Linked DNA regions of Lujinxingia sediminis. Each later gene encodes a partner of the first gene's protein in a complex. Links are inferred from orthologs where the notes say so. Each region holds a gene or a part of one and is shown on either strand. Other genes may lie near its edges.

Region 1 (14,339 bases):
CCTGCGTGGCCCAGCGCGCGGAGTTCCCGGATCGCTTCAAATTCACCAACTACTTCATCCTGGGCGATGGCGATGTGGCCAGCCTGCGCGATGAGCTCTACCGCATCCGCCAGGAAGACACCGTGCGCGTCGAAGGCCGTGTCTTCGACGCCTTCAGTGGCGAGCCGGCTGGCGAACACGCCCAGGTCTTCATCTACGAAGGCATCGAGGGCGCGGCTTCGCTGGAGGCGGCGTGCACGCCCACCGAGAGCGCACGCCCGCGTATTTTTAATCAGGTCTTCACCAACGAGGCCGGCTACTTCCAGCTTTCGCTTCCCGCCGGACGCTACTGCCACCGGGTGCGCGCCAGCGGCGAAACCTCGGGCTTTAAGAGCTTTGAGGTAGGAAGCAAGCCGCTCAACCTGCGTGCCGAGGCCCCGAGTTCGGGCCGCGTGGAGCTCGTCGTCGTCGATCAGTCCGGCTCCCCGGTGCCCGCCAAGCTCACCATCGTGGGCGAATACGCGCCGCAGCCCGGCCAGACCACCCGTGACTTCCTCTTCGATCTGGAGGTGGGTGAGGCGTGGCGCACCAGCGAATTCGCCAACTACGAGGAGGGCGACACCGCGCCCCGCCGCTACATCGAGGGCATCACCTTCGCCGGGGCTGACGGCCGCGCGCACATCAACCTTCGCCCGGGCAACTACACCGCCTACGTCTCACGCGGCACCGAGTACTCCCTCTTCAGCCAGGCCATCGAGGTCACCACCGGCGGCATCGCCCGGGTGCAGGCCACGATCGAGCACCAGATGAAGGTCGAAGGCTACCTCAACGGCGACTTCCATATGCACGCCCAGGGCTCCATCGACAGCGGGCTCGACTACAACGAGCGGGTCATCAGCGTGGCCGCCGAGGGCGTCGACGTGGTCGTGGCTACCGACCACAACTTCATCTCCGACTACATGCCCTACATCTACCGCAACAACCTTCAACCCTTCCTGCGCTCGATCGTGGGCCTGGAGCTGACCACCTTTGAGGCCGGTCACTTCAACGCGTTTCCGCTGCGCCAGGACATCACCTCGATGAACCGCGGCTCGATGGCCTGGCAGGACGTTCCCCCGCAGCAGATCTTTGACGCGCTGCGCGAGCTCGGGAGCCTCGGCCCCGATCGTACGATCGTGCAGGTCAACCACCCCCGCGACTCGCTGCTCGGCTACTTCAACCAGCACTACGTCAACGCGCTCACCGGCGTGGCCGATCTGCCGGTGAACACCGCCGAGGGAACCGACAAGATCATCGCGACGGTCTCCAGCCCCAACGGTCCGGCCTTCGTGCGGCGAAACGACGACGGCACCTACGAGTCCACTTTCTCCGACGACTTTGACGCCATCGAGATCTACAACGGCAAGCGCGTGCACCTGCTTCGTCACTACCGCATGCCGGTCGACAAGGTGGATCTTCCGCAGGAGATCGTCGACCAGCTCACCGAGGAGCAGTACGAGGCGCTCCCGGATGAGGCCGGCGTGATCCTGTGTGACGGCGATGAGGTCGCCTACCCCGGCGGGCTCGACGACTGGTACACCTTCCTCAACACCCGACGCCCCGACGGCACCTACCGTCGCTACACGGCCACCGGCAACTCCGACAGCCACTCGGCCGCCTCCGCCGGCGATCCGGAGCCGGGCTACCCCCGAAACTACTTCTACGTGGGCCATAACGATGCCCAGGCCATGACCCCCGATCAGCTCGTCGACGCGTTGCAGAACCATAACAACGTGGTCACCAACGGCCCCTTCATCGCCATGTCGGTCGGCGGCAAGCCCCTGGGCTCGACCGTGACCAGCACCACCGGTGAGATCACCCTCGATCTGCAGGCCCACGCCGCCGACTGGGTGGGCGTGGAGCGCTTTGAGATCGTGGCCAACGGGGAGGTCGTCTACCAGGGCACGATTGAGCTTGGCGAGGAGGGCAGCTGGAGCGACTCGGTGACGCTGGAGCTCGACGGCGACACCTGGTTTGTGATGGAGGCCTCCGGCGACACCAACCTCTTCCCGGTGGTGATGCCCGAGGAGATTCCCCAGGTGGACTTCGAGGCCGCGCTGGGCTCGCTGGCCGGCTCCTTTGGCTTTGGCGGCGCGGTCGAAGGCTTAAGCCCCACCGAGACCGGGGAGGTTCGCCCTCTGGCCTTTACCAACCCCATCTGGGTCATCGACGATCGCAGTGGCGAGGGCCGCACGGAGTTTGAGCCCCCGAACCCTGCCCCGTCCCGCTGCGTCGACGGCACCTTCGAGGCCGCGCAGATGGCCGGCGCGCTGCGGGACTATGTGCCCTTCGGCGAGCGACGGCTCGACGCCAAGAGCGTCCCTCTGCACCTGCATGAGCATCATACGCCCATCGATCGCACCCAGGGCGACCTGCGCGACGTGCGCCTGATCTTCGAGCACTGGGGCCATGGTCATTAATTTTTCATGTTTTTCATGTGGCCCCATCCCACCCTCCAGCCGGCGCGCCACCGGGGCGCTCCGGCTGGCTCTCGGCCTGTGTCTACTCTCGGGCCTCACCCTCGGCCCCTCGCCCTCCTACGCCCATGAGATCGGCGCGGAGCGTCAGGTGCTCGTGCAGGTCTTTGAGGATCGTGTCGACGTGGCCCTCTTCTACACCGAGGCCCCGGGCGCGCGCAGCGGGCTTCTGCTCACCCGCTTCGACGTCAACGGCGATGGCAAGCTCGAAGGCCCCGAGGCCGATCTGGCCGGCCGCGCGCTCTTGCCGCGGATGCTCGGTGGGCTGCAGTTTGAGCTCCCCGGAGAGCGCCCGCGCACCGGCCAGCCCGAGCTCAAGGTGGAGGTGCGCCAGGGGCGTGTGGCGGCCGCGGCGATGATGAGCTACGCCCTGCCCGAGCTTGAGGTGGAGGCCACGCGCACCATGATCGTGCGCGCGCTCAAGGGTGATGTGCTTGAGAGCGAGCTGCATATCCTGCCCGGCGGCGCGCTGATCCCGGCCGACGCCGAGAGCGGCCCCGGTGCGCTCCCCTCGGTGTTGCGGGCCGGCGAGGAGGTGGAGGCGCGTTTTGTGGCCACCGCCGACGCGCTTTTCGGAGACGACGGTTCGGAAGCGCCGGCGGAGTAACCCCCTCCCCGGCCAGACACCCTCTGCCCGGGGGGGTGTCCGACCCCCTCCCCGGCCAGACACCCTCTGACCTCGGAGCTCCGCTAAGCCTCCAGAGCCAGAGGCCCTCTGACCTCGGAGCTCCGCTAAGCCTCCAGAGCCAGAGGCCCTCTGACCTCGGAGCTCCGCTAAGCCTCCGAAGCCAGACCACTCCTGGCTCAAGGGGGTGTCCCACCCTCTCTCCTACCAGAAACCTCCCGGCCCGTGGGGGGCTGAACACCCTCTCCCGCCAGAAACCTCCCGGTTTTCAGGCCTGGCGACCTCTCAAAAACCCTTTCCCCCCAAACCCGACCCCCTCCCAGAACGAAAAACCTGATCAAAAAACCCCGGCGATGACTCGCCGGGGTTTTCAATCACTGACCTTCAGAAGGCCGGTGCCACGCGAATTAGAGCGCGGTGCCGGAGAAGGTCACTTCATTAAAGCGAATGTTCCCCGTCGTTGCACCCGCGTCATAGGGATACACACGATAGGCAACCGGCCCTGCCGTACCATCTGTGGGCGGCAACTCGAACGTCTGCGTGATCGTGCTGTCCCCGGAGGTGTTCACGAAGGGCAAGTCAGCAAAAACCAGCGAGCCATCGGCGTATTCTGCGGCAAACTGCAACTTACGGGGCCCGGTGTTGGTCGCCCGAAGATTAGCCACCATGCTGATGTTGCTGAAGCTGGTGAAGTTGACCTCGAACCGGAAATACTCATCAACCAGAGGCGTCACACCGTCGACATCAAAAAAGTCGGCCCCGCCCGTGAACCCGGAGCAGCGCCACTGCCCACCCGAGACAACGTCACACGTCTCAGTCACACCATTGCGGAAAAACTCACCGCTTCCCGTACCTTCGATGGCGTCGAGCCCGGCCTGAAAGTCCCACGCGGCAACCGTCACCAGTTCCCCGCCGGTCTGGCCGGTCACCGTCAACGTACCGGCGTCGGCCGGGGTGAAGGTGCCGATCACGCCGTTCACGCCGCAGTAGGTCCAGGCGTCGCCGGCGTCGAGCGCCACGCGCCAGACAAAGCCGTAGTCGCCGGCGGCGATGGTGGTGCCGAACTCACCAAGGAGCTCACCGGTGGCGTCGGCGATGCCTTCGGAGTAGGTCCAGGTGCCCGGGTCGGCGCCCACATCACCGTAGCCCAGCTCAGCCACGAAGGTCGCCGGTACGTCGGTACCCACGCCATCGACTTCCACGCTGACCAGGCCGTCGGCGTCAGCCGCGGTGCCCTCAGGCGTGGTCACCGCGTCGGTGACAATCATGCACTCGCTGATGGTCATCACCGGATCGGGGTTGGTCGTCCCACCGCCTTCGCCGTCGGCACCGTTGCAGACCGTGGCGGTCTCCACCGCGCCGGCGGCGTCGGTGATGGTGATGAGGTAGCCACCGGCATCGGCGCAGGCACCGCCGGCGGCGATGGGGGTGACATCGATGGTGGGGCTTGCGCCCGGCTGACCATCGGCCCCCGGAGCGCCGTTGCACACGTCGAAGGGGGCCGCGTCGCCGATGGTCACCGAGACGCCGCCAAAGTCGCAGTTGGCGGGGCTTCCCACGCTGACCGAGGGAGCTGCGCCATCGGCACCGGGAGCGCCGTTGCAGACCTCAAAGGGGTCGCCGTCGCCAATGGTCACCGAGACGCCGCCGAAGTCGCAGGACTGCGCTTCGCCGATGATCACGGTGGGGGAGGAGGCTTCGCCGTCGATGCCGTCGACGCCGTTGCAGATCACGGCGGTGTTGAGCACGGTGCCGTCGGCGGCTTCCACGCGCACTTCCTGACCGCCGGCCTCGCAGACACCGCCGGGCTCAATCGCCTCAACCACCACGTTGGGAGCGTCGCCATCGGCGCCATCGACACCGTCGGTGCCCGGCTCGCCATCGGTACCATCGACGCCGTCCGTGCCATCAACGCCATCGTTGCCGTTGGTGCCGTTGCAGACCGTGGCGCTCTCCACACCGTCCACATAGACGATGATGCCGCCCGACGCGCAGACGTCGCCGGCTTCGATCGACTCGATGGTCAGCTCCGGGGCGGGCTCGGCCTGAATCTCAGAGCCGCCGCAGGCAGCGAGGGAAAGAACCAGCGAGACAACCAGGGACTTGCGATTGACGTACTGCATGTACGACCTCCCGATAGGATGTTCTGGATGGAAAAGAGTGTGAGGGGTGGACCTGCCGTCCGCGGCCCTCATAGAGAAAAGAGCGCGGACTTGTCAAAGGGGGAGTTAAGATTTTCTCAAGCGTTTCAAGCCTGTTACAAAAGGGGGCGCAGAGCCCCTCCCAACGCGGAGCGCGGCCGAGAGTAAGGCGAAAGAGGCCATGAGGAAGATCATTCACGTCGATATGGACTGCTTTTTTGCAGCCATAGAAATGCGCGACGACCCCCTACTTCGGAGTCGCCCTATCGCGGTAGGCGGCGATCCGCAGCGCCGCGGGGTGATCGCGACGGCGAATTACGCGGCGAGGACCTTCGGGGTGAAGTCGGCGATCGCGTCGGCCTACGCCATGCGCCTGTGCCCGCAGCTGATCATCGTGCCGCCGCGCATGCAGGTCTACCGGGAGGAGAGTCAGAAGATCCGCGCGATCTTTGAGCGCTACACCGACCAGATCGAGCCGCTCTCCCTCGATGAGGCCTTTCTCGATCTGACGCACACCCCGCACCACAGCGGCAGCGCGACGCTGTGCGCGCGGGCGATCCGCGAGGCGATCTTCGAGGAGACCGGACTCACAGCGTCGGCCGGAGTGTCGATCAACAAATTTCTGGCCAAGGTGGCCAGCGAGATCAACAAGCCCGACGGCCAGGCGGTGGTCGCCCCCCATCAGATCGGGGCGTTTATGCAGGAGCTTCCCGTTAAGGCCATCCCCGGCGTGGGCAAGGTCACCGCGCGCAGCATCCACGACATGGGGGTCAAGACCTGCGGTGACCTCCAGCGCATTGAGCTCGCCGAGCTCATCCGTCGCTTTGGCAAACGCGGAAAACGCCTCTACGAGCTGGCCCGGGGCATCGACGATCGCCCGGTGCGCACCGAGCGGATCGCGCGAAGCGTGAGCGTGGAGAACACCTACGCCAATGACCTTCCCGACCTGGCGGCGTGCACCGCGCGCCTGCCCGCCCTGGTCGAGAGCCTGCACCGGCGTCTGGGCCGAAAGAAGCGCCCGCCGATTCGTGCGCTCTTCGTGAAGGTGAAATTCGACGATTTTCGTCAGACCACCGTCGAGCGCGCCGAGCTCACCGAACCCACACTTGAGAGCTACGCCCCGCTACTGGCCGAGGCCCTCGATCGCAGCGAGCGTCAGGTGCGCCTGCTGGGCGTGGGGGTGCGCCTGGATCACGACTACGACCATCTGCCCCAGCAGCTCGAACTTTTTTTCTAGCGTGTCGATCAAAAAGACCCGCGCCGGGAGAAGTCAGCGCGGGTCGAAAAAGGGTTCGAAAGCGAAGGTGAGGCGGTCAGCGCCAGCCCTGGATATGGGCCCAGGTCGTCTGCGCCAGACGATCGAAAAACGCGTCTCGCCAGGTTGGACTGAAATTCACGCGGCCCAGGCGCTCGATGTCGTCGGGGAGGCTTCCGTGCCAGTCGTTGCTGGCGCTCATCATCAGGCCGTAGTTTTGCGCCACGTCGACCAGACGGCGCTCGGTGGCCAGGTCGTGCGAGGGGTGACGCACCTCCAGGGCAAAGAGCCCCGCCTCACGCCAGCGGTCCAGGTGTCCGACCATGGTGGTGTAGCGTCCCGGATGCGCCAGAATCACCATGCCGCCGGCCCCCTGAATCAGCTCCAACGCATCATCCACCGAGAGGTAGGCCATGGGCACATAACCGGGCCCGTCGGCGCGCAGCCAGCGATCAAAAGCTTCCTGAGGGGTGTCGACAAGCCCCCGGGCGTGCAGCGCACGCGCAAGGTGGGGGCGACCGACATTGCCCTGGATCGACTGCGCCATCACATCCTCAAGGGTGACCTCCAACCCCAGAGCGCGCACCCGCTCGACCATCTCGGCCATGCGCTCGTGGCGCGCGACCTCCATGGTCTCGGCGTAACTGGCGAGGTGGGGCTCGTCGGGGTCGAAGCCGTAGCCGAGCACGTGAATGGACTTTCCTTCGGACTGCGCGCTGATCTCGATGCCGCTGATAAAACTCACGCCCACCTCGGCGCAGGCGGCCTGCGCGCGCTCCAGGCCACCGGTGGTGTCGTGGTCGGTGAGCGACCAGTGGGCCACGCCCCTCTCGGCCATCAGCCGGGCCACGTGCTCGGGCTCAAAGGTACCATCGCTGACGGTGGAGTGGCTGTGGATCTCCATCGGGCCGTCGGCTGGCCAGCTCGGGGTGCTCATAGGGCCTCACAGGGTTGGGGACGATCAAAACATGCCGCGTACAGAGAGCGTCTGACGCGGCACAATCTGGGGGCCGAACCCCGGCGGGTCAAGCCTCCGCGCTCGGTGCTCGGGGCTCGGGGCTCGGGGCTCCGGGCGCGGGGGCCTCAGCGGCCCCACGCTCAGAAGCGGCCCGGGGCGGCCTCACCGCGCTCAAGCTCCAGGTCGCGCTCACTGCGCTCGAAGCTCAGCGAGCGGCCGGCGGCCGAGTTCGGCGCGGCCCGCTCCATCTTGAACTGCACATTCTGGACCTCGTCGGCGACCGCTCCCATCGCCTCGGCGGGGAGCCCGAACTTCGCGGCGGCCTCATCCATGCGACGGCGCTCGCGGGCCAGACGCCGGGTGGCCCCGTCCTGGTCGCCGCGGGCGTAGTCTCGGGTGGCCTCGCGCAGGGTGCGCAGGGCGATGGCCTCCTGAACCCGCGCCATCACCTCGGGGCGAAGGCTTGAGACCATGGCGACGTCATCGCGGGTGGTCGTAGCCTCCACGATCATCTCCTTCTCAACGGGACGCTCGGCCACGCGATCCTCGTAGGTGAGGATGGCGCGGATGGCCGCCTTACCATCAAGCGGGATGCCGCGGGTGGTCACCCGCACCATCACCCGGCGGGTGGTCTGCGCGCGAAGATCGCCCAGCCCCAGGCTCAGCGCCCCCGTGCCCACGTCCACCGGCATGCCGTAGACCTCTTCAAAACGCACTCCGGGCGATGGCAGAAGGGTGAGCGTGACGCCGGTGGCGACCGTGCCGGCCAGGGCGTCAAGCTCCTCGGTGAAGGCCTGCTCAAAGTCGGAGGCGCGGGCGATGTAGCTGTAGTTGCCGGCGCCCTCCTCGGCCAATGAAGCCATCAGATCGGCGTTATAGCTCGTGCCAAAGCCCAGGGTCGTCACCGAGATCCCGCGGGAGCGCACCCCGCGCACCAGGCGCTGCAGCTGCTCATCTCCGGTCAGTCCGGCGGTGGGAAGCCCGTCGGTCATCACGATCATGCGGTCGACCGAGCCCTCCCGCCGCGCGCCCAGGAGCTGTTCGGAGGCCTCCTCCACCCCGCCGCTCAGGTGGGTGGCCCCCGTCGCCTCGATGCGCTCGATGGCCGCGATCACCTCCGCCCGACTGCGCGCATCGACCCGCGTCGAGGGCATATCGACCCGGGGTCCGGCCCCAAAGGAGATCACGCTGACGCGGTCGCCCTCTTGAAGGCGCTCCACAAAGGAGATCGCCGCGTCGCGCGCCTTCACCATCGGCTCCCCGTCCATCGAGCCGGAGCGATCCAGCACCAGGGCCACATTGAGCCCGGGGCGGCGCTCGGCGCGGGCCTGCCCGGCCTGAAGTTGCACATCGAGGTAGGTTTCGGCTTCACGCTCGGCGAGTACCTGAGTGTGGGCCAGCTCGGCCGAAAGGGTGAGGGTGGGGTTCTCGTCGACCGGCGGGATCGTCTCAAGCGACGTCACCGGGGTCATCAACGCCTCGCCAGCGGCTGTCGCCAGCGCGGGCACCACCGTCTCGGTATGTTGAAGGAGCCGCGCCTGCGTAAGCCCCGCCGTCAGCCCCACCACCACTCCCAGCACGATCCATGCGACCTGCGTTGCGTTCATGACCTCTCCTTATCGGTCGGGGCAGCCCACCGGGGAGCTGCGATCATCAAAGCCTTCCCCGGTGCAAACGCGGTCAACGCGCAATGGATCTAAATCTCGCGAAGATTTTTGACGTCGAAGCGCGCGTGCTCCCCCCCGGCCGGGGAATGCGCGGGGCGATCAGCGGCATTCTCTCTATGCGACACGCCCTTGTTGCGAGCCCCGGCCACTCCCTGTAAGACGCCTCTATGAAGCATCGTGTGCACAACCTGAGCTTGAAGACGCTGAGCCTGCTGCTGGCGGTCCTACTCCTGGGCTGCGATCCGGGCGTAAGCGAGCCCCCCACCGAGATCTCGGCGGAGGCGTCGGGCGCGTTGAGCCCGGGTGGTGCAGACGCGCCCGGGGCTGCGGCCGGAGTGGAGGCGTCACGGGTTGTCGCCAGGGTCAACGAGGTGCCCATCCACGCCATCGAGGTGGAGCGACGCCTCGACCGCATCGATGAGCTCTACCGCCACGCGCGTCGCCCCTTTAACCCGGCGATTCGCCAGATCAAGCGCAACGAGGTCATCGACCGCCTTATCGATCACGAGCTTTTACGCCAGCATATCGATCAGGCCGCCGTGGAGATCTCGCCCAAACGCATCGATCTGGCTGTGGAGGAGCGCGTCGACGAACATTTCGGCTCCACCACCGCCTTTCAGCGTTATCTGAAGGCCGAAAACCTCTCGATGAGTGACTTTCGCCGGGACGTTCGCGACGCGATGATTCTCGAACACACGCTCCTCGGCGATGCGATCGCAAAACCCACCGCTGAGCCGGCGGTAAGCGAGGCGCAGCTGCGCGAGATCTACGCGCGGGTGGCCGCCGGACGTCCGGCCGCAGCCCGGGTGCGGGTGAGCAGCGTGACCCTGCCGGCGCGGCATCGCCAGCAGGTCGCCCGTATCAGCCGGGCACACTGCAACACCGAGTCGCTCCCCGAGGAGGCCATCCACCGCGACCTGGGCTGGCGTCAACGCCACCAGCTTCCGGCCGCAGCCGGCTTTCGGCTCTTCGGCCAGGGCGACTCTCCGGCGCAGAGTGCCGTGGTACCCGCGCCCGACGGAAGCAGCGTGACGGTGTACTGCGTGCACGATCGTCGTGAGGCCGGTGTGCGCGATTTCGATGAGGTGGAGCCGCTCTTGCGTGAGCGCGCCAACCGCGCACTGCTCGAATCCAAACGCCGCGCCCTGCTGCAACGCCTGCGCGAGCACGCCGAGATTGAGCGCGTCGAAGACAGCGCGCCGGGAGAATGACCATGTCCGGCGCGCTCGCCAGAGCCCTGCGCGTGAACGCCCCGCTGCTGGTCCCGCTACTGGCCGCGCTCGCTTCGCTCGCGCCCCTCCCCGCGGCGGCCGAGCTTCGCTGGATCGCCACCGACAGCTCCCCTCCCCGCCCCCTGGCCGACCTTCCCCCCTCGACCCACGCCGAGTTCAACGGCTTTGCGCCCGAGTCCGCACACCTTCCGCTGCCCCTTCGCCTCACAGGCCCGCTTCCCGAGGGCGTAGCGCGCGCCGATGTCATCGCCGCCATCGCGGCATCGGCGCGCACCTGGAACGCGGTCAGCTGCGCGCAGGTCGCCTTTGAGACCGAGGTGCGGGATGGCGAGTCGGCCAGCGAAGTAAAGGCGGTCGAGGTGAACTTTGAGCCGGGCTCCGGCCCCAACGCCGGGCGTATCGCCTGGACCTCCTACGCGGCCTCGCCAGACGAGCGCGCCAGCATCACCCTCAACAGCACGCTGGTCGTCTGGCGCTCAGCCCCCGATCCCTTCCAGCATTTTGCCGAGCCCGAGCGCCCCGCAGTCGATCTGCAGGCCGTGCTTACCCACGAGCTCGGCCACGTCCTGGGACTCTCGCACACCCTGGCGCATAACGCCGCGTCGATGAGCGCAGCCTACCTGCGCGACGGCCGCCAGCGGGTCTTGAGCGCCGACGACAAGCTCGGCCTCTGCGCCCTCTTCCCCGCCGAGGGCCGCGAATGCTCCCGCGACTCCGACTGCCCCGAGGCCGGCAGTTGCGTTGAGGAGGGCGTGTGCGACCCGCACCGCGGCCAGACCGGCGACTACTGCGCCTTTGACCTGATGCACTGCCCGGGCTTCTGCGTGCTCGACGACGCGCCCACCGGCACCGGCTACTGCTCGGAGCCCTGCATCTCCGAGGCGGACTGCCCCACCCATTTTTCCTGCGCAGTCAACGGGGATCGCGACGAACACGTCTGCACCTTTGCGCCCGCCCCGAACGCCGAGCAGGCGTCAGGAGGCTGCGCCCACACGCCGATGCCCTCGCACATTCCGGCATCCCCCCTCCTGCTCATACTCCTCGGCCTGCTCACTCGCCGCCCGACGCATCGGGGGCCTCCGCATGCCACTGCATCGCGAGAATAAGCTCTTCAAAGACCTCGCCATAGGCCTCCAGGCGTCCCTCCAGACAGAAGAGCGAGAAGACCCACATCTGCTCCTCGCGGTGATGCAGCCAGGTCATCAGGCGGTAGGATTCGCCATCGGCGTCGACCCCGTAGGTGATCAAATCGCCGGTGCTGCCTCCAAAGACGACATCCCGCTCGGCGGTCTCCACCCGAAAGCCCGCCCCCTGGATCTGGTTTTGGAAACTCTGGGCGTAGCGCTCGGCGCGCCCCACCAGGATCTCACCACTGAGGCGCACTTCGATCTGCGCCTCGCTGTCGCCGCTGGCCCGAAAGGTCGCCACCGCGCCGGGGCCGGACGCCACGATGACCCACCCGGAGGGGCGGCGTATACGCGCGCCGATCGACTCGAGGGTGACCGCCTCGGCCCGGGCCTCGATGGCGTCCTGCGCCACTCGCCCGGCCGAGGAGCGGGACAGGCCCTCGGCCTGCTGCACCCGAGGCGGGGCGACTGGCTGTGTGCCCTCCCTCAGCGCCCCCTCGTCCTCCTGAGCGCGCGCCGAGCCGGGTCCCACCACGACGCTCCCCACGAGCGCCAGAGCGACACAGGCCCGCGCGCTCCATAGAGCGGCGGGCCTGCTCAAGCTGGCAACACTCAGCTTCACTCGGCCGCCTCAAAGCTCATCGAGGAGACCACCGTATCGAAGTCGCCGCGGAGGTTCTGCGCCTCGCTGTCCTGCATGTAACCGATCACAAGCCAGGCGGTGCCTTCGCGCAGAAACTCAAACACCAGCACGTTCACGGTTTGACCGGAGTGGGTGTAGGCGTAGCTGCTCAGCTTGCCTTCACGCTCACCAATGGTCGAAGCCGCGCTGCTCTGCTGCTCGAAGCTCGACTCGGTCAGCGTCTTGTGGAAGGTGCTGAAGAAGACGTCCGCCACATCCTGGCTCATCAACTTGGTGCCGATGACCTGAATCTGGCTGCTGGTTTCAGCGTGCTTGAAGTTGGCGACGGCCTTGTCATCATCGGCGTTGACTTCCCAGGCGCTCGGCGGCGTAACCGACACGCCGAACTCCTCATTCTGCACCGCCCCTTGAGCGACTGCGACCGACGAGAGCAACAGCGTGACCAGCAACACGGCGAAAAAACGAGCGATTTTCATGGGGTATCTCCTAAAATGGATATCGCGACACGTCGCGCGAAAGTCTGTGGACAGCACGGAGTTATAACAGCAGGGGGTGGGTCAGGCAACCGCAGGCTTCAGACCACCACCAGCCCCACCTGAAGCCCCGGAACGAGGGGGGAGCAGCGCAGGTGACGAATGCAGCGTCGCCACGTACATTGACGCTCGCGATGACGAAACCTTCACCTCCCCGATGATCTTCCGTCGACGGCCCGGCATCTATGTTCGACTCTCAGCCTCAAAAGTCACGCCCGACGTTGGGCTTTGTGCTGACGACGATCGCATTCCTTGCGCTCAGCCTGGCCTGGCTCAACCCGCTTCACGCGCAACAACCCGACCTCCCCTTTGTCGGCCCGACTCCATCCTCCGAGGAGAGCGGTGGTACGGGCTCCAACTCCGACGAGAGCAGCTCCCAACAAACACCGGATGCTCCCGGGGTCGATGTGCACTCAGTGGAGCCGGGCCTGGACCAGGCGCAGACGCTCCTGAAACAAAACTACGCCGACTTTCTCGTTCGCGAGCCCCTGCACTTCGACCTGAGCCTGGCCGACAACCTCCTCATCGACGCCTACGCGCTCTGGGACGGCCTGCGCGACCTGCGCGAGAGTATCGCCCAGATCAATCCGTGGATGCTGGTGGACTGGGCAATGCCCATCCTCATCCTGCTGATCTTCGCGGTCCTCTTTATTCTGCTCGACCGCCAGGCTCAGCGTGTCGCCCGGCGCAGCCAGATCCTGGTGCACATCGATCTTTCCCCCTGGCTGACCAGCGTTCTGCGCAGCCTGGCGTTGCTCCTGGGGCGAGCGGCGGCCATCGCGCTGCTGGTGGCGCTGAGCTACTTCCCGATTCAGGCGGCCTTCTCCAGCGTGGCCTGGACCCGGGTGCTCTCCGGAGCGCTTTGGTGGCTGCTGGCCTACCGCGCTGCTCACGCCATGATCGTGACCACGCTGCGCTTAAGCCCGGTCGACCCCGGGGCCACCTCTCACTACCTGCGCCTGGAGCGTTTTGCGCTGATCACGCTGCGCATCTCCCTGGGCTTTTTGCTCCTGCTCACCGCGCTCTACCATTTCGACTATCGCCCGGACGCCATCGGCTTTGTCGCGTTTGCGTTTCGGCTGACCCTGGCGCTGGCGCCGATCTATCTCTTCTTCGCACGCGACGCTGTGCTGGCGCTTCTGCCCGCCCCCCAGCGCTCTCCTCTCTACGCGATGGTACGCCGCGCCATCTCGGCAAACTATTACGGGATGCTCGCGGTCACCATCGCGCTGCTGCTCTTCAACGCCGCCGGCTTCGTGCACGCGGCGACGTTCATCCTGGCGCGCGGCTATGCGCTGATCGTGCTGCTGACGCTCTCCTTTTCAGCAGCCGAGCGCCTGCGCGCTTTCGTGGCCAACAAGACCGAAGAGGCCCGCGATGAGACCGAGAACGAAGAAGACGCCCTGACCTCTCCGCTCCTGCGCGCCATCGAGCAATGGACACTGGCGCTGGGGGGCCTGCTGGTCATCACCCTGGCGCTTCGCCTGCTCGCGCTCTACGAGCCGGTTGTGGCGCTGCTCAGAGTGCCCTTCCTCTCGGTGGGCAACGTCGCCATCTCCATCTACAGCCTGCTCACGATTGTGCTGATCGTGGTGGCGACGATCCTCTCCATTCGCCTCTTTAAGGCCCTGCTCAACGCCAAAGTCTATCCGGCGCTCAACGT
Region 2 (14,430 bases), on another replicon or contig:
AACGCCTGATGGTGCTCATTCCCCTGACGCTTCTGCTGGTGCTCACGCTCCTCTACCTGACCTACGGACGTTTAAGCGACACGCTGCGGGTCTTCAGCGGCGTGCCCTTCGCCGCGGTCGGCGGGGTGCTGGCGCTCTGGCTGCGCGGGCTGCCCTTTAGCATCTCGGCAGCCGTGGGCTTTGTGGCGCTGATGGGCATCGCCGTGCTCGGCGACATCGTGCTCGTCTCCACCATTCGCCGCTACACCGCCGATGGCCTCCCCACCCTGGAGGCGGTACGCCAGGCGGCGATGGTGCGCCTGCGCCCGGTCATCATGACGGGCCTCGTCGCAGCGGTTGGCTTCATTCCCATGGCGCTCAGCACGGGGGTGGGCGCCGAGGTGCAGCGCCCTCTGGCCACCGTGGTCATCGGCGGCGTGATCACCTCCACCCTCTCCACCCTCATTGTGCTGCCGGTGCTCTATCTCGTGTTTCAGTCGGCGCGCTCAAAACCGAGCTAAGCCCCCCTTGACTCCTCATATCCGCCCCCACAAACGCCAGCTCGGAGCCCCGAGCTGGCGTTTTTTATCAATACGTCCATCGACTCAGGCCCCTTAGGTGACGCACTGACCACCCGAGTCCGGCCACTCAGGCCCCTTAGCTGGCGCACTCACCACCCGAGTCCGGCAACTCAGACCCCTTAGCTCTCGTTCTCGACACCCAGATCCCCAACTCAGGCCCCCTGACCTCCCGTTCTCGACACCCAGATTCCCAACTCAGCCTCCTTAGCGCCGACTCTCGATACCCAGATCCCCAACTCAGCCCCCCTTAGTTCCGGCTCTCGACACCCAGAATGGCAACTCAGCCTCCTTAGCTGGCGCACTCACCACCCGAGTCCGGCGACTCAGGCCCCTTGGCTGCAGTTCTCGACACCCAGATCCCCAACTCAGCCTCCTTGGCGCCGACTCTCGACACCCAGATCCCCAACTCAGCCCCCCTTAGTTCCGGCTCTCGACACCCAGAATGGCAACTCAGCCTCCTTAGCTCGGGTTCTCGGCACCCGAGTCCGGCGACTCAGACCCCTTAGCTGCGCTTCTCGGCACCCAGATCCGCAACTCAGCCTCTTTAGCGCGCGTTCTATTCAGGTAAATCGACTCTTCCCCCTTAACTCCGCGAATTTATTGCACACGAAAAGGCGGTGGTTACAGGTTTGAACCCGCAGTCATATGTCTTTGATAGGGCGCAGCCACGCCGTTTCGCGTGCCCAAAAACCCGAGTGCATCCAGGGCGACGCCTGGCAAGGAGGCAGGGATGAAGCTGTAGCAGCGCTACCGCGAATCCCTGACGACACAGCCAGCGTCGTCCCGGGGCGCTCGGCATTTAACCCGACCATCCAATTACTCTGGGAGGAGCTGAATGAAACATCCGCTCAGTCGTAGGTCGTACCCCGTCGCTTCTTCGCCCCGACACATCACCTGGCTCAAGCTCTGGAGTGTGAGCTGCCTCTCTCTGGCCCTGATGCTGATGGTGAGCTGCTCCTCAAGCAGCCCCAACGTGACGCCTCAGGGCCGCGAGGCCAGCGCCGAAACCCGGGCGGTGGGGGCCAGCGCCGAGGTGCTTCAGGGCGCCGGCGCCCCCTCGGCGTTGGACATTCATCTGGTGGGTTTTCATCCCATGGCCGACGACCCCTCGATCCAGATGGAGGCCCATCACTTCTGCCGCCAGGTCAACGAGGACTTTGCCCAGTGCGCCATCTTCGACAGCGACGGCAGCGACGCCAACTTAAACGGCGTGGAGTACATCATCTCCTCGGTGCTCTACGAGCAGCTCCCCCAGGAGGAGAAGCAGTACTGGCACCCCCATAACTACGAGATTCTCTCCGGTCAGCTCGTCGCCCCGGGGCTCCCCGACGCCGCCGAAAATGCGCTGATGGAGAGCAAGATCAACAGCTACGGCAAGACCTATCACCTCTGGCATACCGGCAACGTCGGAGCCGAAGGCGACGAGCTCCCCTTAGGCGCCCCCATGCTGGCCTGGTCCTTCAACGCCGACGGGGAGCTCGATGAGACCTTGCTGGTCGCCCGCGACGAGGCCCTGAACTTGGATACCAACCAGATTCGCCAGGAACGCGCCGTGCTCATCGATATGGCCGAGCCCCAGGAGGGCGTGGACATGTTGGCCGGCGCCTTCCCCGATCGCGAAAAACCCGTCGGCATCGAAGATCGCGAAAACAGTCGACAGGGCCGCGGTGGCGGGCCCATCACCCCCTCCGAGGAGAAAAAAGACTCGGAGGAGAAGAAGGACGAGTCCAGAGACACGCGGGAGAATATGAACGACAGCTCCGCCGACTGAGTTTTTTGATGCGTTCTTCGCGACCCCCCCAACCCGAGCGCATCCAGAGCGACGCCTGGCACCCGAGCGCTGATCGAGATCGCGCTCGAACTCGTACTGGTAGCTCGTACTCGTGCTCGTACTCGTACTCGTGCTCGGACGCGCCCCACCAGCGGCTCTCACGAATCGCCCACATCGTGTCCCCCCCAAGCCCCACAACCACCCAACCACCCAACCACAACCCGCACACCCCCCAACCCGACGCGAACCCGAAATCCCGAGCGCATCCAGCCGCTCTCACGAATCGCCCCACATCGCGAACCCCGGCGCTCCACAACCACCCAACCACCCAACCACCTATCCACAACCCGCACGCCCCCCCAACCCGACGCAAACCCAAAGATCCGAGCGCATCCAGGGCGACGCCTGACAAGGAGATAGGGATGAAGCTGTAGCAACGCTACCGCGAATCCCTATCGACGCCGTCAGCGTCGTCCTGGGGCGCTCGGCACTCGGATCAGAAGTCTTCGTCGAACTTAACCTCCCCCTCGACCGCGACCTGGTAGGCGGAGACGCGGCGCTCAAAGAAGTTGGTCACTTCCTGAACGTCCTGCAGGTCCATAAAACTCAGCGGGTTCTTCGTGCCAAAGATCTCGGGCATCTCCAGGGTGCGCAAGCGCTGGTCGGCGCAATGCTCCAGGTAGGCGCGCACATCCTCCACGCTGAGCCCGGCCACTCCACCTCCGAGCAGATCCTCGGCAAAGAGCGCCTCGCAGTCGACGGCCTCCCGGATCATCGTCTGCACCTCAGCGCTGAGCTCCTCGTCAAAGAGCTCCGGCTCCTCCCGGCGAACCGTGCGCACCACCTCGAAGGCAAACTCCATATGGGCGCTCTCATCGCGAAACACCCAGCTTGTCCCGGCGGCAAGCCCGTGCAAGAGCCCCCGCGAACGCATGAAATACACGTAGGCAAAGGCCCCGAAGAAGAAGAGCCCCTCGATGCACGCCGCAAAGCAGATCAAGTTGAGCAAAAACTGCCGGCGATGCGCCCGTGTCTCCAGCCGGTCGAGCCCTTCGATCGAGTCCATCCAACGCATGCAAAAATCGGCCTTGGCCCGAATCGAGGGGATGTTTTCAATGGCCGCAAACGCCTCGTGACGCTCCTCAGGATCCGGCACATAGGTGTCGAGCAAGGTCAGGTAAAACTGGACGTGAAGCGCCTCCTCATAGAGCTGCCGGGCCAGATACATCCGCGCCTCCGGCGCGTTGATATGCTGGTAGAGGTTGAGCACAAGGTTGTTGGCCACGATCGAGTCCCCGGTGGCAAAAAACGCCACCAGCCGCTGCACCATATGCGTCTCGGCCTCGGTGAGCGAGTCGCGCAGATCGTTGACATCGCTCGAAAAATCAACCTCCTCCACCGTCCAGGTGTTCTTAATCGCGTCGCGATACATCTGGTAAAAACTCGGGTACGTCATCGGGCGAAGCGTCAGACAAAAGCCCGGATCCAGCAGATTGTCGGGTCGTTGAATACTCATTGGCAGGCCTCACAGATCTCGGGGTTTTCCAGCGAACAGGCAATCGCCTCGCGTTGAGGCACCTCGACTGTCGTCTTGGTGATTCGCGTGGCCGGACGCGAGCGCAGGTAATAGGTCGTCTTCAGGCCACACTTCCAGGCGTAGAGGTACATCGAGGAGAGCTGTCCCAGGGTGGGGCTCTCAATAAAGAGGTTGAGCGACTGACTCTGGTCGATAAATGCGCCGCGCTCGGCGGCCATCCCGATAAGCGAGCGCATCGGGAGCTCCCAGGCCGTGCGAAAGACCGTCCGAAGCTGCTGAGGCAGCTCTTCAAAGGACTGCACCGAACCTTCGGAGTTCTTGAGACGCGCGCGCATCCGCTCATCCCACAGCCCCAGCTCCTGGAGCTCGGCGACCAGGTAGCGGTTGACCTGAACAAAATCCCCCGAGAGCGTCTCCCGCTTAAAGAGATTGGATACCTGGGGCTCGATGCACTCGTAGCACCCGGCGATCGAGGCGATGGTCGCCGTCGGCGCAATCGCGCAGAGCAGCGAGTTGCGCAGCCCGACCTTCTGAATCCGGGCCCGGAGCGCCTCCCAGCGCGCTGGCTCCTCGGGGCTCACCCCCCACAGGTCAAACTGCAGCTGGCCGCGCGCGGCCCGCGTCTCTTTAAACGCGGCGTGCGCCCCGTGGGCCTCGGCCAGGTCGGCGGAGGTCGAGAGGGCGTGAAAATAGATCTCCTCAGAGATCCGCTTCGAGATCGCTCGCGCCTTCGGGCTGTCGAAGGGGATCTTCATCTGAAAAAACACATCCTGAAGCCCCATCAACCCCAGCCCCACCGGACGCCACCGATCGTTGGACGCCGCCGTCGATGGAATCGGGTAGTAGTTAAGATCGATGACCCGATCCAGGCCTACCACCGCGGTGCGCACCGTCTGTGCCAGCTTCTCATAGTCGACAACCACCTCCCCCTCGGCGTTTTTCAGGGTGTGCCTGGCGAGGTTGATCGAGCCCAGGTTGCAGACCGCCGTCTCCTGAGCCGAGCTCACCTCGATGATCTCCGTGCAGAGGTTCGAGAGGTGAACGCGCGCCCCCTCCTCGGCGGTCTGATTGCAGGTTCGGTTACTCGGATCTTTAAAGGTCATCCACCCGTTGCCGGTCTGCGCCAGCGTCCGCATCATCCGCCCGTAGAGGTCACGGGCTCGCAGCTCGCGCACCGCCAGCCCCTCCTTCTCGGCCTGCTCGTAGCGCCGATCGAAGGCCTCCCCATAGAGATCTGGAAGCTCCGGCACCTCCTTCGGGTCAAAGAGACTCCAGGATTCATCGGCCTCCACCCGTCGCATAAAGAGATCCGGGATCCAGTTGGCGATATTCAGGTTATGGGTGCGCGCGGCTTCATCGCCGGTGTTATCCCGAAGCTCCAGAAACTCCTCGATGTCGGCGTGCCACGGCTCCAGATACACGCAACACGCCCCCTTGCGCTTACCCCCCTGATTAACCGCCGAGACCGACGCATCCAGGGTCTTGAGCCAGGGCACAATCCCGTTGGACTTCCCGTTGGTGCTCTTAATGAGCGATCCCCTCGATCGCACCCGATGAAACGCCGTGCCAATGCCCCCCGAGAACTTCGAGAGCAGCGCGATATCGGTATAGCGCTGGTAGATCGCCTCAAGCTCATCGGCCGGGGAGTCGAGCAGAAAACAGCTGGAGAGCTGCTCAAATGACGTCCCGGCGTTAAAAAGCGTCGGGGAGCTTGGCAGATACTCCAGCCCGGAGAGCAGCGCGTAGAGCTTCTCGGCCTGCGCCATATCCTCACTCAGCGCACACGCGATCCGCAGAAAGAAGTACTGCGGCGCCTCCATCACTCGCCGGCTCTCCGGATGCCGCTGCAGGTAGCGATCGTAGAGCGTCTTGATCCCAAAATACTCAAAATGCGCGTCGCGGCTGCGATCGATGAGCGCGTCGAGCTCCTCGTGATGGGCCTCGACAAATCCCTTGAGCCGCGCGTTGTAGCGCCCGACCTCATAGCCCCGCTCCACGCACCGCGAGAAGCTGGTGATCCCCTCGCTCTGCAGATCATCCCCAATCCGCTGCGCCAGCAGTCGCGCGGCCAGCTTCGAGTACTGCGGCTCCTCCAACATCAACGACGAGGCGACCTGAATCGAAAGATCGTCGAGCTCCCGGGTCGACGCCCCATCAAAGAGCCCCCCGATCGTGCGCACCGCCACCCGCGTCGGATCGACCCGGGACAATCCCCGGGCGCAGCGGCTGATCGCGGCGACAATCCGCTCCAGGTCAACGCGTTCATAGGTGCCGTCGCGTTTGACGACACGCATCCCTCCCTCGTCTTTTCCCCCCTCATTCTCGTCGCTCTGTTCTGGCAGTGTTGCAGAAGTGGTGGTCATCTCTCATCCCTCGCTGCTCGGGTCATACGCGGGAACGACCAACCTCTTCAGAGCTCTCGGGCGCCTGACCCCAAAAGTTCCTCCAAAGTCGACCAGCGCTCCCGCGAGCGAAATGGGGCTTTGGAGGGCGTCTTAACGCTCACCTCTCTAAAAGCTCCCGAGTCGGACTGGCGCGGGATGTCTCCCCGGCGCCAGGCGCTGGCAGGTCTTCGGGCTCTCGAGCGCGCCCTTTTAAAAGGCACCTACTGCCCACCGCTTCCCAGGCTCTCAAGCCCAGTGCCATTGGTGGGGGTCGTTCTCGAATACCGCTGCGGGGCAGCTCCGGAGTCTCACCGGATTCCCTCTTCGGTGTCGCGATCATCTCGCGAAACACCAGCACGCAAACCACATAGAGTGGATCCCCCCCGTGGTCAACCACAAGATGTTGTGTTTCGAAGGCACGTCCGCGCCAACACGCGCTCCTGCCATCAGCCCCCTTTCGATGGGCGTTCCGGCGCGTGGCGACGCGTGAGTCTTTGCGGCGAGTCGTTTTGAAAAGAACGACGCCCCCCTGCACTTCGGTCTTCACCATCACGCGGGAAGAACTCGAAAAGGAGGGGGGCGTTATCTGATCATGGAGATGTTTCTGGCCTGCTCAGCGCGCTCCGCTGCTGCGCAGGCAGGGCCTAAAACTCCACCCGGTCGCCCGGGCGCAGGTTGCCGTCATAGCCCGGATCATCGCCCTTTTTCTGGCGGGCCTTGCGCGCGTTCCACGCCGCGCTCCCCAGAAAGGCCGGCGCGGCCACCACGCATAAGGGGCACATCACCGTGCCAAAGGCCGCAAGCCCCGCCACGCTCAACGCCCCCATCGCCCCGCCAAAGATCGTGTGCTCCCGCGCGCGGCGGCGGTACTCGCAGGGCGCTTCGCCCTGGTGTTGCTCCTCCTTCACGTGGATCGAAGACGCGCTCCCCTGGCCTGCTCGTTGTGTCACCATCTCAACCTCCGCAGCTCTCTCGAAGCGGCCCCCACTCACCATGAGGGCGCTCCCATCATCATCATCAGGGCCCCGAGCCACTCGCCCACCATCGCATCGTGTCGCGCTGCGGTGGCATCGGCACCCCACACCTACGTCCTGAGAGGAAAACAACGCCCGCTCACCGAACCTTCCGCCTCGCCATCGCACGACCTTCTCGAACGTCAAAACGCACCCGACTCCCCCCCCTATCTGAGCTATTTGATCCTTAAGCGATCGACCTTGATGAGAGAGCCCTGTGGAAAACTCTGTGAGAAACCCTGTGTTAAAGCTGTTAATCCACAACTGGAAAACCTGGGGCAAACTCGGCTCTCAGATTCTCCCCACATCTCCCACAGCCTTTCCCCGATCCGAATGTGGATAAATACTCGAAGTATTCAGGTGCTTTAGCGCTGCTCTCCACATTTCCACAGGCCCTACTTCTTCTACGTACCTCAAACACACCAAACCTTTTTTGTCTTTTGGTAGAAGATCCGTGACTGTGGAAAACTCCTGAGGCTCTAAGGGGCGCAAGCTCGCGAGTTACAAGGGCGATTGCCACTTGAAACCCTCCTCAACCTGTGGTGGATTGTCAGGGCTTACGAGCCGGGAAATTTATAAAAACCCAAACCTCTCCGCGGAGACGCGCTCCATGAAGATTCGCATTTCCAGCAAGACGCTCACCGACGAGCTCTTCAAACTTCAAGGCGTCGTCAGCCACCGCAGCACGCTGGCCATTTTGTCCAACGCGCTCCTGGTGGCCGAGGGCAACACGCTGACCCTGCACGCCACCGACCTGGACATCTCCGTGTCCACCTCCTGCGAGTGCGAGGTGCTGGAGCCGGGCAAGGTCACCCTGCAGGCCCGCAGCCTCTTCGACATCGTCAAAAACCTCGAAGAAGACACCCTCTCGCTGGAGACCGAGGAGAACCACTGGGCCAAGCTCAAGAGCGGCAACGTCAACTGCCGCATCGTCGGCACCCACGCCGATGAGTTCCCGCACCTGCTCGACATCGCCGGGGTGGAGCTCTTCCCGATTGGCACCCGTCGCCTGCTCGACATGATCGAGAAGACCCTCTTCAGCGTCTCCACCGACGACGCTCGCGCCAACCTCACCGGGGCCTTCTTCAAGGTCACCAACGAGAAGACGCTTCTGATGGTCTCCACCGACGGCCACCGTCTCTCCAAGATCGAGACGAAGCCCGAGGAGTTCGACGCCGGTGGCGACATCCCCGCCGCGCTCAACAAGGGCATCATCATCCCCCGTAAAGGGCTCGCTGAAATCAAGCGCACCGTCGATGCGAAGAGCGATGAGCTCAGCTTTGGCATCATCGACAACAACATCGTCTTTAAGAGCGGCCCGATGAGCCTCTCGGTGCGCCTGATCGAGGGGAGCTTCCCCGACTTCACCCAGGTGCTGCCCAAAGAGAGCGAGCACCGCGCTGTGGTCGAGAAGGACGTCTTCCAGCAGGCGCTCAAGTTCGTGAGCCTCTTTGCCAGCTCCAAGACCAACAACGTGCGCATCTCGCTGAGCGACGAGGGCCTGGAGCTCTACGCCTCCGACCCCGACCGCGGCGAAGCCACCAAGGTCGTGCCGATGCAGTACGGCGGGCAGGCTGTCAAAGCCGGCTTCAACTACCGCTACCTCAACGACGTGGTCAGCGCGCTCGACGGCTCCGAGGTCTCCATCGAGATCATCGACACCCTCTCCCCCACGCTCATCCGCGACACCCAGCGCGACGAGATGCTCTTCGTCGTCATGCCCATGCGCCTCTGATCCTTTTAATCAGGGTTTTTCAATTAAGGGAGTTGTTCCGTATCTGGCAGCTGAATTTGTTTTAAAAGATAGTTAGCGCGCGCCTCCGACGACCTTCGCCGGGGGCGTTCGCGTTTTCGCGCCACCCCTGAGCCATAGAGCCCAACTTTTTCGGGATAGTTCATCGATGCTTCTGGAAGCCCTTCGACTGCGCGATTTTCGCAACCTGCAGCACGTGATGTTGACGCCCAACCCGCGTTTTAACGTGATTGCCGGTCCCAACGGTCAGGGCAAAACCAACCTCCTGGAAGCCATCTACCTCTTGAGCGCGGTGAAGAGCTTTCGGCCCGGCACGACCAACCGCGCGCTGATTCATTTTGAGCGCACAGAAGCCACCCTGGAAGCTCGCGTGGAGCGCGGAGGCCATGAGCGCCTGGTGCGCCTGGAGATCTCCGAGCGCGGCAAGAAGGTGTTTTTGAATGAGGGGCAAGTCCGCAACATATCTGAGTTTTTCGGCACCCTGAACGTCGTGATCTTCGGGCCGGATGACATCGGCATCCTGCGCGGCTCCCCCTCGGAGCGCCGCCGCTTTATGGACCGCGCCATCTTCAACGCCCACCCGGCCTTTGGCACCGAATCCACCCACTACGAGGACGTGCTCAAGCACCGCAACGCGCTCTTAAAAGAGCCGCGTCAGGACGCCGCCCTGCGTGCGGTCTACGACGAGCAGCTCATCACCTACGGCGCCCAGATCCTGCGCCGCCGCCTGGACTTCATCACCCACTTTCGACCCGTGCTCACCCGCACCTTTTCGACAATTTTCGACCCCTCGCTTGCCGCCGACCTGCGCTACGCCCCGAGCTGGCTCGCTGAGGGCGAAGAATTTCTGGATGAGGCCGAGGCCTTAAGCTCCCCGCAGTACCTGGAGCGTGCCCTGGAGTTGGCCTTAAGGCGCACCGAGCGCGACGAGCGCGAGCGCGGCTACACCCTGATCGGCCCCCACCGCGACGACCTGCACACCACGCTGGGCGGCCACGACGTGCGCACCTTTGGCAGCCAGGGCCAGACCCGCGCCTTCGTGCTCGCCATGAAGATCGCCGAGATCACCTACCTGGAAGAGCGCTACCATTTTGCGCCCATCCTCCTGCTCGACGACGTCTCCAGCGAGCTGGACCGGGAGCGTAACCGCCTGCTCTTCGACTTTTTGCGCGCCCGCACTCAGGGGCAGGTCTTCATCACCACCACCCACCGTGATTTTATTCTGCTCGACCAGAATTTGAGTATTTTTGACGTGCAGGGCGGTCAGGTCATCGAGCGTGTCTCGGACGACGCGTGATTACCCCGACCGAAGAAACCCTCGTAGCGCTCAATACGATGGTCCGAAGCGAGCGACGCGGCTTTCACCAGTTGAAACATTTTTTGTCGAAGTGAACGACGCGGCCTTCGCCGGTTAAAACATCCGTCCCGAAGCGAACGACGCGACCTCCGCCGGTTGAAATAGCCTTCGTGAAGCGAGCGACAAGGTCTCCGCCGGTTGAAATAGCCTTCGCCAGGCGAGCGTGATGGCTTTCGCCGGTGAACATAGCTTTCACGAAGCGAATCGCATGCCTTTCGCCGGATAAAAGAGGTGTTACGAAGCAAGTGACGCCCCTGTTTGAAACGCAACGAGCCCCGTCGAAGAAAATGGCGTGGCTCGTTCATCCAGCGAGACACGCGTCGAAGGGAATCCCTCACCTCTTTTAGACGGGGCATGACGCGTTGAGCGCTTTGACAAAGGAGCTTCAACCGGCGGACACCTCGACACAGCGAATGTCAGGGCGCGTTCAAAACGAAATCACGTGCCGGACTGCCCGACACTGCTATTTTAATTTAAAACCATCGCGTCGAAGCGCATCGAATAAGGCGCTCGACGTGTTTGAGCCTTCCACGTCTGAAGAGAGCAAAACACATGATTCTGGAGCTTAGCCGGGGATTTCGACACGGCGATGAGGTCGAGCTGACCATCGACAAAATGAACGAGCGGGGCCTGGGCGTCGCCTTTGTCGAGACGGTCATCGGCCCGCAGAAGATGGAGAAGCGCTACGAGGTCTTTGTGCGCAAGGCCATCCCCGGCGACCGGGTGCGCGTGCGCATCGATAAGACGCGGCGCAAACGCGCCTCGGCCACCCTGCTGGAGATCCTGGAGCCCTCGCAGCTGCGCATCGAGCCCCGCTGCCGCCACTTTGGTACCCGCGAAGAGGCCCAGAAGGGCTGCGGCGGCTGCACCCTGCAGTCGATGCGCTACCGCCATCAGCTCGCCATCAAAGAGCGCCTGATCAAAGAGAACTTTCAGCGGGTGGGCCTCGACCCCGGGCTGGTGCTCCCGCTCAAGGGCATGGAAGAGCCCTGGTACTACCGCAACAAGATGGAGTTCACCTTCGGCGACGACGCCGAGCGTCACTTCGCGCTGGGGCTTTACCCCTCGGGCTACAAGTTCGAGATCCTCAATCTTCAGGAATGCCACCTGCAGTCGGAGTTCGTCTCGCGTTTTGTGCCGGCGATGAGTCATTTCTGTGCCTCGGTGGGGCTGGAGCCCTACCACAGCCGCCGCGACGAGGGCTGGCTGCGCAACCTGACGATCCGCGAGGGCAAACGCACCGGGGAGGTGATGGTGGAGCTGATGACCAGCCCGGCCACCGAGGTGCGTCTGGGCACCGAGACGGTCGATGCGGAGCAGGCCGCGCGGGCCTTCGCCGCCGAGGCCCAACGCCTGGCCTCGGAGCTCGGGCGGCCCATCACCTCCTTTTACTGGTCGCGCTACATCGCCGAAAAGGGCAGCCGCACCCGCATCGAAGAGACCCTGCTCCATGGCGAGCCCGTGTTGAGCGAGGAGATGCACCTGCCTGGCGAGCAGGTGCTGCGCTTTGAGATTCACCCCCGGGCCTTTTTTCAGCCCAACACCCTGCAGGCCGAGCAGCTCTACGCCGAGGTTATCGAGCGCGCGGGCCTGCTCGACGCCGATAGCCCCAACCGGCCCCAGACCGTGCTCGACCTCTACTGCGGCACGGGCACCATCGGGCTCTGCCTGGCCCCTTATGCCGAGCGCGTGCTCGGCATTGAGCTTCAGCCCGACGCGGTGGACAACGCCCGCAAAAACGCCACCGACAATCAGATCGACAACGCCACCTTCTTTGTGGGCGATGTGGGTAAGGTGCTGGCCAGCCCCGAGTTCATCGAGGCCCGCGGCGACGCCATCGACCTGGTGGTGGTCGACCCGCCCCGCTCCGGGCTTTTTGACCAGGCGATTGAACAGATTCTGGAGATCGCCGCCCCCACGCTGGTCTACGTCTCCTGCAACCCCAAAACCCTGGCGGACAACCTGGTGGCGCTCACCGCCGGGGGCTACCAGCTGGAGGTGGTGCAGCCGGTCGACCTCTTCCCGCAGACCTACCACGTGGAGAACGTCGCGCTCCTGGTGCGCAAGACGTCAACCTGAGTCGTTCGACCCGAAACCCATCAGCCGCCTCCGCTTTGCGGCGAGCCCGGGCGCTGGTAGCTTGGGCGCCCGTCGACTCCCGGCACGATTCATGCGCTGTGTTCCTGTGTAGGGGCCCCGAGCAGGGCTGCGGGGCGACGTGGTTCCGATAAACATTTCAGTGCTGATGGTGATGAGGTCGCTATGAACTTCGAGCTGCTGGTTGTCGTGGTGATTGTTGGCTTCGGAATCGCCGCGTTCTTTGTGGTGCTTCAGAACATCTCGCGCATGCAGGAACTTATGAAGACGAAATCGTACTGGCGAGCGATCGCCGAGAAATTCAACCTCAAACACGACTCCCCGACGGCCGGCCATGTGGAGCGGCTGGTGGGTTCTCACCGCGCCTGTCCGCTGATGCTCACGGGCACGGGCGACCCTTTGAGCGAGGGTTATGAGCTTGTGGCCGAGGTCGATCTCGTCACAGCGCTGCATAAAACGCTGACCCTGGTCAGCGAGCCCGACGCTCAGGAGGCTCCCACCATCGCCACCCTGCAGGCCGAGGGGCCCTCGCAGGCCCATGAGCTTCTGCAGGCCCCGGAGCTTCGCAAAGCCTGGGATGAGGCCGCCGCCTTTGCCAACTCTATGGAGGTGCGCGACGCCACCCTGCGCCTCAAGCGCCGCGGTCCGCTCAGCGATGAGACGATCCTCGAAGAGCTCACCGAGCTGGCCGTCAGCCTGGCGATTGTGCTGGAGAACCAGGCCGGAAGGTTCGTCACCCTCACCCCCGAGGGACGAAAGATCGAGGCGGCCTCACCGGCTCAGGCCGGTCGGATGCCCGTCTCCGGTGCGCTTCACTCCCGCAGCACGAGCCCGATGAAGGGCGACTTTTTTGATGAGAAATCCGGCTTTCCGGTGCGTGGCGAATGGGATCGTTCCGGGGAGTTTCGGGTGCCCGCCGAAGGCAAAAAAGACGCCGAGGCGAAGCGCAAAAACGCCCCCGAAGACGACCTGAAGTTGCTTGATACGGATGATGGCGACCTCTTTTAGGGTTATGTGAGCCCGACATCGGCGGCGCGCCCTTCAGACGACTGGACAGCGCCCCTCGCCACACTACACTGAGCGCCGACTTCGGGTTTCTCTTGCAGGCAGTCGGCCCATGACCTCATCCCTTCCTTCATCGCAGCTCATCGACCGTTTTGGACGCGCGCACCGTTCGTTGCGCGTCTCGGTCACCGATCGCTGCAACCTTCGCTGCTCCTACTGCATGCCGGCCGAGGGGCTTCCCTGCGCGCCGCGCTCCGAGCTGCTCACCTTTGAAGACATCACCTTTGTGGTGGGCGTGGCCTGCGAGCTGGGCGTCGATAAGATTCGACTCACCGGCGGCGAGCCTTTGTTGCGCCGCGATCTCCCCGAGTTGGTGAGGATGTTAAAGGGGGAGACGGCGGTGGCCGATGTGGCGCTGACCACCAACGGGCTCCTGCTCGAGCGCAAGGCCGCCGAGCTCAAGGCCGCCGGTCTCGACCGGGTGAACATCAGCCTGGATTCGCTCGATCCGCAGCGTTTTCGCGAGATCACCCGCAACGGCACCTTCGAGAAGGCCTGGGCCGGGCTGGAGGCCGCGCTTGAGAGCGGCTTTGCGCCGGTGCGCGTCAACACCCTGCTTCTGGCCGGCATCAACGACGATGAGCTCGACCGCTGGATTGAGCTCACCCGCACCCACCCGGTCGATGTGCGTTTTATGGAGATCATGCCGATTGGGGAAGGCGCGCTGCACGCAAAAGCGGGCCGTTTTGTGAACCTCAGCGAGCTCATCGCCGAGCTGATGGCCACGCGCGGCGTGGTGCCCGATGTGGCCAGGGTGGGCAATGGCCCGGCGCGCTACTACCGCGCCCCGGGCGCGCAGGGCCGCCTGGGCTTTATCACCCCTATCTCCAACCCCTACTGCGACACCTGCGCGCGACTTCGATTGACGTCGACCGGGGAGCTCCGGGCGTGCC

Evidence for each region.
Region 2: the proteins of dinB (region 1) and dnaN are in contact, whole or in part, in a solved structure (PDB 1OK7), measured with the Escherichia coli proteins. The link is inferred for Lujinxingia sediminis from one-to-one orthologs.

Annotation. Positions count from the first base shown.
Region 1 is NZ_SADD01000005.1:37,773-52,111, reverse strand. The notes cover bases 4,608-7,470. They hold dinB (DNA polymerase IV), read left to right. Parts: upstream 4,608-5,442; coding sequence 5,443-6,498; downstream 6,499-7,470. Other genes in these bases: EA187_RS10590 (PHP domain-containing protein), read right to left, coding at 6,575-7,453; EA187_RS10600 (hypothetical protein), read right to left, coding at 4,608-5,243. Outside these bases: EA187_RS10610 (CehA/McbA family metallohydrolase domain-containing protein), read left to right, coding at 1-2,438; EA187_RS10605 (hypothetical protein), read left to right, coding at 2,428-3,102; more of EA187_RS10600, read right to left, coding at 3,528-4,607; EA187_RS10585 (vWA domain-containing protein), read right to left, coding at 7,615-9,081; EA187_RS10580 (SurA N-terminal domain-containing protein), read left to right, coding at 9,309-10,352; EA187_RS10575 (matrixin family metalloprotease), read left to right, coding at 10,355-11,479; EA187_RS10570 (hypothetical protein), read right to left, coding at 11,424-12,122; EA187_RS10565 (hypothetical protein), read right to left, coding at 12,119-12,619; EA187_RS10560 (mechanosensitive ion channel family protein), read left to right, coding at 12,862-14,339. UniProt on the Escherichia coli protein: Poorly processive, error-prone DNA polymerase involved in translesion repair and untargeted mutagenesis. Copies undamaged DNA at stalled replication forks, which arise in vivo from mismatched or misaligned primer ends.
Region 2 is NZ_SADD01000003.1:283,524-297,953, forward strand. Bases 6,984-9,937 are described here. They hold dnaN (DNA polymerase III subunit beta), read left to right. Parts: upstream 6,984-7,875; coding sequence 7,876-9,000; downstream 9,001-9,937. Other genes in these bases: EA187_RS08870 (hypothetical protein), read right to left, coding at 6,984-7,205; recF (DNA replication/repair protein RecF), read left to right, coding at 9,167-9,937. In the rest of the region: EA187_RS08850 (efflux RND transporter permease subunit), read left to right, coding at 1-500; EA187_RS08855 (OBAP family protein), read left to right, coding at 1,498-2,331; EA187_RS08860 (ribonucleotide-diphosphate reductase subunit beta), read right to left, coding at 2,828-3,847; EA187_RS08865 (ribonucleoside-diphosphate reductase subunit alpha), read right to left, coding at 3,844-6,231; more of EA187_RS08870, read right to left, coding at 6,897-6,983; more of recF, read left to right, coding at 9,938-10,315; EA187_RS08885 (class I SAM-dependent RNA methyltransferase), read left to right, coding at 10,928-12,454; EA187_RS08890 (hypothetical protein), read left to right, coding at 12,638-13,480; GTP 3',8-cyclase MoaA, read left to right, coding at 13,590-14,430. UniProt on the Escherichia coli protein: Confers DNA tethering and processivity to DNA polymerases and other proteins. Acts as a clamp, forming a ring around DNA (a reaction catalyzed by the clamp-loading complex) which diffuses in an ATP-independent manner freely and bidirectionally along dsDNA.